Regions from separate parts of the Streptomyces sp. NPDC048521 genome, predicted to be linked through region 2. Evidence: riboswitches for the same ligand, from Rfam matches in the RefSeq annotation. Region 2 holds a riboswitch; the other holds the start of a gene.

Region 1 (4,656 bases), on a different contig from region 2:
CACGTCGTCCAGCACACCGAGCGAACCGATGATGACACCAGCCAGCAGTAGACCGCTCATGTCGATCGACGGATACAGGCCATGGATCAGACCGGTGTTGTCGTCCGTGTTTCCGGTGAGGGCGGCCCAGTCGATGAATTCCGAGCCGAGGACGCCGATCAGCAGGAGGGAGACCAGCGTGCCGAGCACCGCGACCGATGTACGGGCCGACAGCCCGTGGCACACGTACAGCGCGATGAGCATGATCGCGCTCGACCCGACGACGGCCACCAGCAGTGGATTCGATCCCTGGAGGATCGCGGGCAGGATGAACAGCGTGAGCACCAGGAAGCTCACGGCCAGCGCGACCAGCGCCATGACCCCGCGCAGCCGGCCCACCACGACGACGGCGAGCGCGAAGATCCCGGCGAGCAGTGCCATGGGGAACTTCCGGTTCACGTCGGTCACCGAGTACTGCAGGTCCTTGGGTGCCGCGGGCTCATAGGCGACGACGAGCTTCTCGCCCTCGTGCAACTGCCGTGACTGGTCCGGCTGCACGATCTCGGTGAAGGTACGGCCCTTGTCCTTGCCGGTGTCGACCCGGATGGTCGCCTTCTTGCAGGTGCCGCCCGCTTCTCGCACCGCCGAACTGCCCTCGGCGGTGGAGGTGTCGCCGGTCGGGGTTCCGCCGGAGGCGTTCACCGACTTGCAGCTGACCTCGACGACCCTGGTGACCGTGGCCTGCTGAGTCTGCCGGTCGAAGCCGACGCCGGTCGGCTTGTGCGAAGGGGCTCCGCCAGGCCAGAGCACGACCAGACCGACCAGGACCGCCGCGGTGAACGGGACCAGGATCGCCGCGATGACCTTGCGCAGGTGCTGGGAGACGGGCGCGGCGGGTCCGTGGCTGTGACTGTGCCCGTGCGCGTGGCCCGGTCCGTGTCCGTCGCCCCCGCCGGAGCCGTGGCCGTGGCCGTGCCCGGCGCCGGGCACGCGGCCGTCATGGGCGGGTTCAGCCACCGGTCCGCCGCCCGGTCCTGAGGCGTCTCGGCGGCGCGGCTCGGGCGGCTGGTACGGGTACTGCTCCATCCTGGTCACCGCCCGATCATCGCAAGAAGGGCAGAGGCCCACTGTTCACCGCGCCACAAATGACGCTAGCGTGGAGGCACCTTTGCACACGCGGGAGCTCGGAGCACCGGGCTGAGAGGGCGCTGACCTCCGTATACGCGATGTTTCACGTGGAACGAGCCATGTTCCACAGGGAACGTCGACAGACGGAAGCCGCTGCGTCGACCGCCGAACCTGTTACCGGGTAATGCCGGCGTAGGGAGTAGGTCTCATGACCAACAAGGACGCACGCACGCCTGCCTCCGTCCAGGACGACACGTCCCAGGAGGCCGGGAAGTCCATCGGCTGGCACAAGGCGTATGTCGAGGGCTCGCGCCCCGACCTGCGCGTGCCGGTCCGTCAGGTGCACCTCACCAACGGGCAGTCGGTCACGCTGTACGACACGTCGGGCCCGTACACCGATCCACTCGTCGATACGGATGTCCGCAGGGGTCTGCCCCCGCTGCGGGAGAACTGGATCATCGCCCGCGGCGACACCGAGGAGTACGCGGGCCGTCCCGTCCGTCCCGAGGACGACGGGATCAAGCACACCGCGCCGCGCGGCGGCCTGCGGAACCTGGACGCGGTCTTCCCCGGGCGCCCGCGCCAGCCGAGGCGGGGCCGCGGCGGCGCGGCGGTGACGCAGCTCGCGTACGCGCGTCGGGGCGAGATCACGCCGGAGATGGAGTACGTGGCCATCCGGGAGAACGTGTCACCCGAAGTGGTCCGTGAGGAGATCGCGGCGGGCCGGGCGGTGTTGCCGGCCAACGTCAACCACCCGGAGATCGAGCCGATGATCATCGGTAAGCGGTTCCTGGTGAAGGTGAACGCCAACATCGGCAACTCCGCGGTGACGTCCTCCATCGAGGAGGAGGTCGAGAAGATGACCTGGGCGACCCGGTGGGGCGCCGACACGGTCATGGACCTCTCCACCGGCCGCAACATCCACACCACCCGCGAGTGGGTGCTGCGCAACTCCCCCGTGCCCATCGGCACGGTGCCCCTCTACCAGGCGCTGGAGAAGGTCGACGGCAGGGCCGAGGAACTGACCTGGGAGATCTACAAGGACACCGTCATCGAGCAGGCCGAGCAGGGCGTGGACTACATGACCGTCCACGCCGGTGTGCGTCTGGCCTACGTACCGCTGACGGCCAACCGCAAGACCGGCATCGTCTCGCGTGGCGGCTCGATCATGGCCGCGTGGTGCCTGGCACACCACAAGGAATCGTTCCTGTACGAGAACTTCGAGGAGCTGTGCGAGATCCTCGCCGCCTACGACGTCACGTACTCGCTGGGCGACGGCCTGCGGCCGGGCTCGATCGCGGACGCCAACGACGAGGCGCAGTTCGCGGAGTTGCGCACCCTCGGGGAACTCAACCGGATCGCCAAGCGTTTCGACGTACAGACCATGATCGAGGGTCCGGGACACGTCCCGATGCACAAGATCAAGGAGAACATCGACCTTCAGCAGGAGATCTGCGATGAAGCTCCGTTCTATACGCTCGGCCCGCTGACCACCGACGTCGCACCGGCGTACGACCACATCACCTCCGGCATCGGCGCGGCGATGATCGCCTGGTGGGGTACGGCGATGCTCTGCTACGTCACGCCCAAGGAGCACCTGGGTCTGCCGAACCGGGACGACGTCAAGACCGGCGTCATCACCTACAAGATCGCCGCGCACGCGGCCGACCTCGCCAAGGGCCACCCGGGCGCCCAGGAGTGGGACGACGCGCTGTCCGACGCCCGCTTCGAGTTCCGGTGGGAGGACCAGTTCAACCTCGCTCTGGACCCGGACACGGCACGGGAGTTCCACGACGAGACCCTTCCGGCGGAGCCTGCCAAGACGGCCCACTTCTGCTCCATGTGCGGGCCGAAGTTCTGCAGCATGAAGATCTCGCAGGACATCCGCCGCGAACACGGTGGCAGCCGGACCGAGATCGAGGAGGGCATGGCCCAGAAGTCCAAGGAGTTCGCGGCAGCGGGCAACCGGGTGTATCTGCCGATCGCCGACTGAGAGGCGACGAGGGGGGCAGGCCGGGAGGCCTGTCCCCCTCGGGACCGGAGGCCGGTAACGGAAGGAGCACGATGGCGTCCGTGCACCGGCAAGATCCATAGGGTCTGCCGTGTGGGTGGGATCGATGTGGCCAACGGAGTGGTCGGCGCCGTCATCGGCATGCTGTTCGCGGTGCTGTTCCAGCAGCCTTTACAGGATGCGTGGTTCCGCCTGCGCAGGCGATCGGCCAGTGCTCTGCGCAGCTTGGGCCGCCGGGAGGAGTCCGGGCCGGCCTGGCGCACGTTCTCGCTGGGCCCTCTGCACACATCTGCGCTGATCGTGGAGGGTGACGGTGAGACCCCGATCCCGCCGGAGAAGGTCTTCGTACACGTACTCGACGACGAAGTGCGGTTGCCGACGGACATGGAGCCCTGGCGGGAGGAGATAGCACTCGAGAGCGAACAGCTGCGCGCCGAGGGACGCACGCCCTTGTGGAACGGACCGCGCTATGCGGTGGAGTCGTTCGACATCTCCCGCTCCGCGCTCGACGAGACCCCGGAGGTGCACCTGCGGCTGCGGCCGACCGACTACTACACCTTCCTGGCGGCCCAGCAACTCGACCGCCGGTTGCCGGACGGTACGACCCCCCGGTCGCGCTACCTTGATCCCGAACAGCCCCTGACGGCCCCGGCGTTCCTGCAGTGCAGCTTCGCCGTCAACATCGCCGTGGTCACCGCCGACGACATGCTCGTGGTGAGCCGTCGCAGCGAGCGGGTGCGGATGGCGCCCGGTGTGTGGAACTCCTCGGTGAACGAGGGGCTGTCCCGGCACATCGACTCGTCGGGCAGGAGCGCACCGGACCTCCATGCGGTGTGCCGCCGGGGCATGCGGGAAGAACTGGCCCTGGAGCCTCACGAATACACCCTCGAGCTCCTGGCCTTCGTCCTGGACGTCGACAAACGCCACTGGAGCGGCCACTACTTCGCCAGGCTCAAGGAACTGCGCAGTACGGACCTCCAGGCGAGGATGAGCAGGGGCGTGGCGGACCGCTGGGAGCACCAGACGATCGACTACGTGCCCTTCCGCCCCTCGGCGGTGGTCAAATACCTGCTGCGGGACGACCGCGTCCACCGCTGGGCGCCGCTGGCACCGGCCTTGTTCCATCTCGCGTTGGTGCGCGCCTACAGCCGCACGTCCGTGGAGCGCGTCGAAGCGCAGGCCGTCCGGCGGCTGTGAGCGAGCGCTGCCGCTCGCGACCGGGTGCCGCTGCCGACGGACCCGGTCGGGGCAGGTGCTCTCACTCGGGCTGGTGTTCGGGGCCGCCGAAGTCCGGGCTCGTGTAGTCGGGGCTGGTGAAGCTCGGGCGGCCGGAGGCGGCACCGTCGTCGGGGCTGCTGAAGCCGGGGCGGTCGTAGCCCAGGCGCGGCGTGCGGCCGGTCGGGGCGGGCGGGGTCGTGCGGTGCAGCGCCGCCGGACCGGGCTCGGCGAGGGCCTCCCGCAGGAACGGCAGGATGCCTCGCTCCAGAACGGCGTCGCGCCAGGCCTCTCTGGCCCTGGCCAGCTCCTCGTGCGCCGCG
Region 2 (4,656 bases):
GGCACCCGTCGTGCTGGTCACGGTGTCCACCGACCGCACGAGCCCGAAGTCGGCGACCTTGACCCGCCCGTCGTCCCCTATCAGGACGTTCTCGGGCTTCATGTCACGGTGCACGAACCCGGCCCGGTGCGCGGCGCCGAGCGCGGCCAGCACCGGTTCGAGGATGTCCAGCGCGGCCCGCGGCTGCACCGCGCCCCGCTCGCGCAGCACGTCCCGTAGGGTGCACCCGGCGACGTACTCCATCGCCAGGTACACGTACGACCCGTCGGTGCCCTGGTCGAAGACCTGCACCACGTTGGGGTGGTCGAGCCGGGCGACGGACTTCGCCTCCCGGATGAACCGCTCGACGAAGGACCCGTCGACCGCGAGCGTCGGGTGCATCACCTTCAACGCGAGGACGCGGTCCAGGCGGGTGTCCAGGGCCCGGTAGACCGTGGCCATCCCACCCGCCGCGATCCGCGCGTCGACGCGATACCGGCCGTCGAGCACCTGCCCGACGAGGGGGTCCTGAAGGGTCGTATCCACGCAGGGGAGTCTACGAGGGACGACCGACACCCCCGCCCCTGCGCCGTCGCGGGGGGCGGAATGCAGCACAGCTGTGACTGTCGCGCGACTAGAAGGCGGGGCGCTCGGGGTCCAGGTGCGCGCGCCCCTCGGTGGGGGAGGACGCCTCGGCGAAGTGGCGGCGCGGGATCCGCCCCGCCAGCCGGGCCAGCCGGCCCGCCTCCACGGCGTGCTTCATCGCCGTGGCCATCGTCTCCGGCTCCTGTGCCCGGGTCACCGCGGAGGCCAGCATCACCCCCGCGCACCCCAGCTCCATCGCCAGCGCCACGTCGGACGCCGTACCGGCGCCCGCGTCCAGGATCACCGGCACGCGCGCGTGCTCCACGATCAGCTGGAAGTTGTGCGGGTTGCGGATCCCGAGCCCGGACCCGATCGGCGAACCCAGCGGCATCACCGCCGCACAGCCGACGTCCTCCAGCTTCCGCGCGAGCACCGGATCGTCGTTGGTGTACGGCAGCACCGTGAAGCCGTCGTCGACCAGCGTCTCCGCCGCCTCCAGCAGCTCCACCGGATCCGGCAGCAGCGTCCGCTCGTCGGCGATGACCTCCAGCTTGATCAGGTCCGTGCCGAGGGCCTCCCGGGCCAGCCGGGCGGTCAGCACGGCCTCCCCGGCGGTGAAACAGCCCGCCGTGTTCGGCAGTACCCGGATGCCCAGCTTCTCCAGCACCGACAGCACCGAGCCGTGCACGGAGGGGTCCACCCGCCGCATCGCGACCGTGGTCAGCTCCGTGCCGGAGGCGGTCAGCGCCCGCTCCAGCACCTCCAGGCTGGGCGCACCGCCCGTACCCATGATCAGCCGGGAGCCGAAGGGCACACCGCCGAGGACGAAGGGATCGTCGGCCATGGGTCAGCCTCCTTGGACGGCGGTGAGGACTTCGACGCGGTCGCCCTCGGCGAGCGCGGTGGTCGCCCACCGCGTGCGCGGGACGACGGTCTCGTTGACGGCGGCGGCCACCCCGGAGGGCGCCGCGGTGAGGGTCCGGACCAGGGAGTCGAGAGCGGTGCCCGGGGCGATCTCCCGGCGCTCCCCGTTGACGGAGATGGTGACGGACATGGTCATGCGGGCTGCTCCAGGAGGCGTGCGGACTGCTCGGGCGGTACGGCACCGAAGCGCTGCGGAGTGAACGGGCGGGCTTCCTCGGGGAGTTCACCGGTGACCAGCGCGTGCGCCAGCACGTCCCCGGTGACCGGGGTGAGCAGCACCCCGTTGCGGTAGTGCCCGGTGGCCAGCAGCAGCCCCTCCAGGCCGGACGGGCCGAGCAGCGGCGCGTTGTCGGGGGAGCCGGGCCGCAGCCCGGCCCGGGTCTCGGTGAGCGGCAGCTCGGTGATCCCCGGCACCAGCTCGTGCGCGTCGCGCAGCAGCTCGTACACGCCGCCCGCCGTGACCGTCGTGTCCCAGCCCAGTTCCTCGCTGGTCGCGCCGACGACCAGTTCCCCGTTCTCACGGGGCACCAGATAGACGTGGCTGCCGCGGACCACGGCCCGCACGGTCCGGCTCAGGAACGGCGCGAACCTGCGGGGCACGGTCAGCCGCAGCACCTGCCCCTTCACCGGCCGTACCGGCGGCAGCAGCGCGTCCGGCACGCCCGCGAGCCGCCCGCTCATGCTCCCGGCGGCCAGCACGACCTGCTCCGCGCGCAGCTCGATGCCGTCCGCCGTGGTGACGCCGGCGGCCCGGTCCCGTACGACATCGAGGCGTTCGGCCCACGCGCGGTGGAACACCACTCCGGCGCGCTCGCACGCCGTCACCAGGGCCGCGGCCAGCCGCCGCGGGTCGATCTGGTGGTCGCCGTCGACCCGCAGTCCACCGCGCACCCCGGGCGCCAGCATCGGCTCCAGGCGCCGGCACTCCCGCCCCGACAGCCACTCCGACGCCAGGCCCGAGCGCTGCTGGAGGGCGTGCAGTTCCCGCAGGTCGGCGCGGTCGTCGGCGTCGAGCGCCACCGCGAGGGTGCCGCAGCGGCGGTAGCCGAGGTCGTGGCCGGTCAGCTCGGCCAGCTCGGCCGCGAAGTCCGGATAGCGGCGGGCCGATTCCAGGTTCAGGGCGAGCAGCGTCTCCTCGCCGTAGTGCAGTTCGGTGACCGCGGCCAGCATCCCGGCCGCCACCCGCGCGGCCCCGCCGCCGGGCTCGGGGTCCACCACGGCCGTGGCGAGCCCGCGCTGCGCCGCGCGCCAGGCCGTGACCAGGCCGATGATTCCGCCCCCGATGACGAGGACGTCGGACGTACGTGACGACATGGGCGTCCAGCCCCTCCCTTCGCCGGCATGACCCGGATCAGGTTCGTACGGTCGGAGGCCGCCAGCCTCCCTCTCAGCCCGGTGCGTCCGGGCTCCCGCGAGTGCTTGTACGGTGGCCACCCTAGCTCGCAGCGCTCGTCACTCGTAAGGGAGCCTCCGTCCATGGCCCGCTCGCTCGACGGACTGATCCTCGCCCCCGTCGCCGACCAAGCCCCAGGTCAGGTGGGCACCCGCACCCGGTTCACCTACCACGAGGAAGACGGCGAGATCTGGGCCGACTACGCGGGCGGCGACGTCGTGCGCGGCCACCTCGTCGGCACCCGGGAGGGTGACCGGCTGGACTTCCGGTACGTGCAGCTGAAGACCGACGGGACGACCGCCTCCGGGCACTGCGTGTCCACGGTCGTGACGCTGCCCGACGGGCGGGTGCGGCTGGAGGAGACCTGGGAGTGGGAGTCGTGGCCGGGCTCCGGCACGAGCGTTGTGGAAGAGGTCACCGAGCACGCCCGCTGACTGACGATCGATCAGTTGTCTATGGTGATCGGGTGAGCGAGCACACAGCGGAACAGAGCCCGTCACCGGGGCGGCGCGTGGTCGTCGTGGGCGCGGGCATGGCCGGGGTGCAGACCGCGGTCGCCCTCCGGGAACAGGGCTTCAAGGGCGCCGTGACCGTCATCGGCGCCGAGCCGCACCAGCCCTACGACCGGCCGCCGCTGTCGAAGGCCGTGCTGCTCGGCAAGGCCGAGGACTCCGCGTTCGACGTGGACTTCGAGTCGCTCGGCGTCGAGCTGCGGCTCGGCTGCGAGGTGCTGGGCCTGCGCCCCGCCGACCACGAGCTGGACACCGAGGCGGGTCCGGTGCCGTACGACGTCCTGGTCCTCGCCACCGGCGCCGAACCGATCACCCTGCCCGGCACCGAGGGCGTGCCCGGCGTGCACCTGCTGCGCACCCTGGACGACGCCGAACGGCTGCGGCCCGTGCTCGCCCGGCAGCACGACATCGTGGTCGTCGGCGCCGGCTGGATCGGCGCCGAGTTCGCCACCGCGGCCCGGGAGGCGGGCTGCGCCGTCACCGTCGTCGAGGCCGCCGACCGGCCGCTCGCGGGCGCCCTGCCCGCCGAGGTGGCCGCGCCCATGGCCGCCTGGTACGCCGACAGCGGCGCCGAACTGCGCACGGACGCGCGCGTGGAGCACGTCGAGCCCGGCGCGGTGGTGCTCGCCGACGGCACGCGGCTGCCCGCGGGCGCCGTCGTCGTCGGCATCGGCGCCCGCCCCGCCACCGGCTGGCTGACCGGCTCCGGCATCGAGCTGGGCGCGCACGCCGAGGTCCTCGCCGACGCCCAGCTGCGCACCAGCGCCGAGGACGTGTACGCCGTCGGCGACTGCGCCTCCTTCCCCTCGGCCCGCTACGGCGAACGGCTGCTCGTCCACCACTGGGACAACGCCCTCCAGGGCCCGCGCACGGTCGCCGCGAACATCCTCGGCGAGACCCGGGCGGTCTACGACCCGGTGCCGTATTTCTGGTCGGAGCAGTTCGGCCGCTTCGTCCAGTACGCCGGCCACCACGCCGGGGCCGACCGCCTGGTGTGGCGCGGCGACCCCGCGGGCCCGTCCTGGACGGTGTGCTGGCTGCGCGAGGACCGGCTGGTGGCCCTGCTGGCCGTGGGCCGCCCACGCGACCTGGCGCAGGGCCGGCGGCTGATCGAGGGGGGCCGGCTGATGGATCCCGAGGCGCTGGCCGACCCGAGCCGCCCACTGAAGGACGCCACGGCCGACTACTGATCTTTTCGTAAGTTCGGTGGGTTTGGTGGCCGTGTGAGTGGGAGGCTGTCGGGGTGGCATATCAACCTTCCCC

Evidence for each region. A riboswitch is a leader RNA that binds a small molecule or an ion and turns the genes downstream of it on or off. The one in region 2 is predicted to bind thiamine pyrophosphate.
Region 1: linked by a shared signal. The riboswitch ahead of thiC (phosphomethylpyrimidine synthase ThiC) and the one ahead of thiO (glycine oxidase ThiO) in region 2 are both predicted to bind thiamine pyrophosphate.

What each region holds. Positions count from the first base shown of each region.
Region 1 covers NZ_JBICWR010000005.1:413,769-418,424, forward strand. Annotated here, with positions in the region: gene ACGFRF_RS15525 (YibE/F family protein) at 1-1,065, opposite strand, end outside; TPP riboswitch at 1,146-1,323, shown strand; gene thiC (phosphomethylpyrimidine synthase ThiC) at 1,316-3,100, shown strand; gene ACGFRF_RS15535 (hypothetical protein) at 3,212-4,315, shown strand; gene ACGFRF_RS15540 (hypothetical protein) at 4,377-4,656, opposite strand, start outside.
Region 2 covers NZ_JBICWR010000035.1:16-4,671, reverse strand. Annotated here, with positions in the region: gene pknB (Stk1 family PASTA domain-containing Ser/Thr kinase) at 1-525, opposite strand, end outside; gene ACGFRF_RS40525 (thiazole synthase) at 614-1,408, opposite strand; gene thiS (sulfur carrier protein ThiS) at 1,412-1,624, opposite strand; gene thiO (glycine oxidase ThiO) at 1,621-2,802, opposite strand; TPP riboswitch at 2,800-2,911, opposite strand; gene ACGFRF_RS40510 (hypothetical protein) at 2,965-3,315, shown strand; gene ACGFRF_RS40505 (NAD(P)/FAD-dependent oxidoreductase) at 3,348-4,583, shown strand.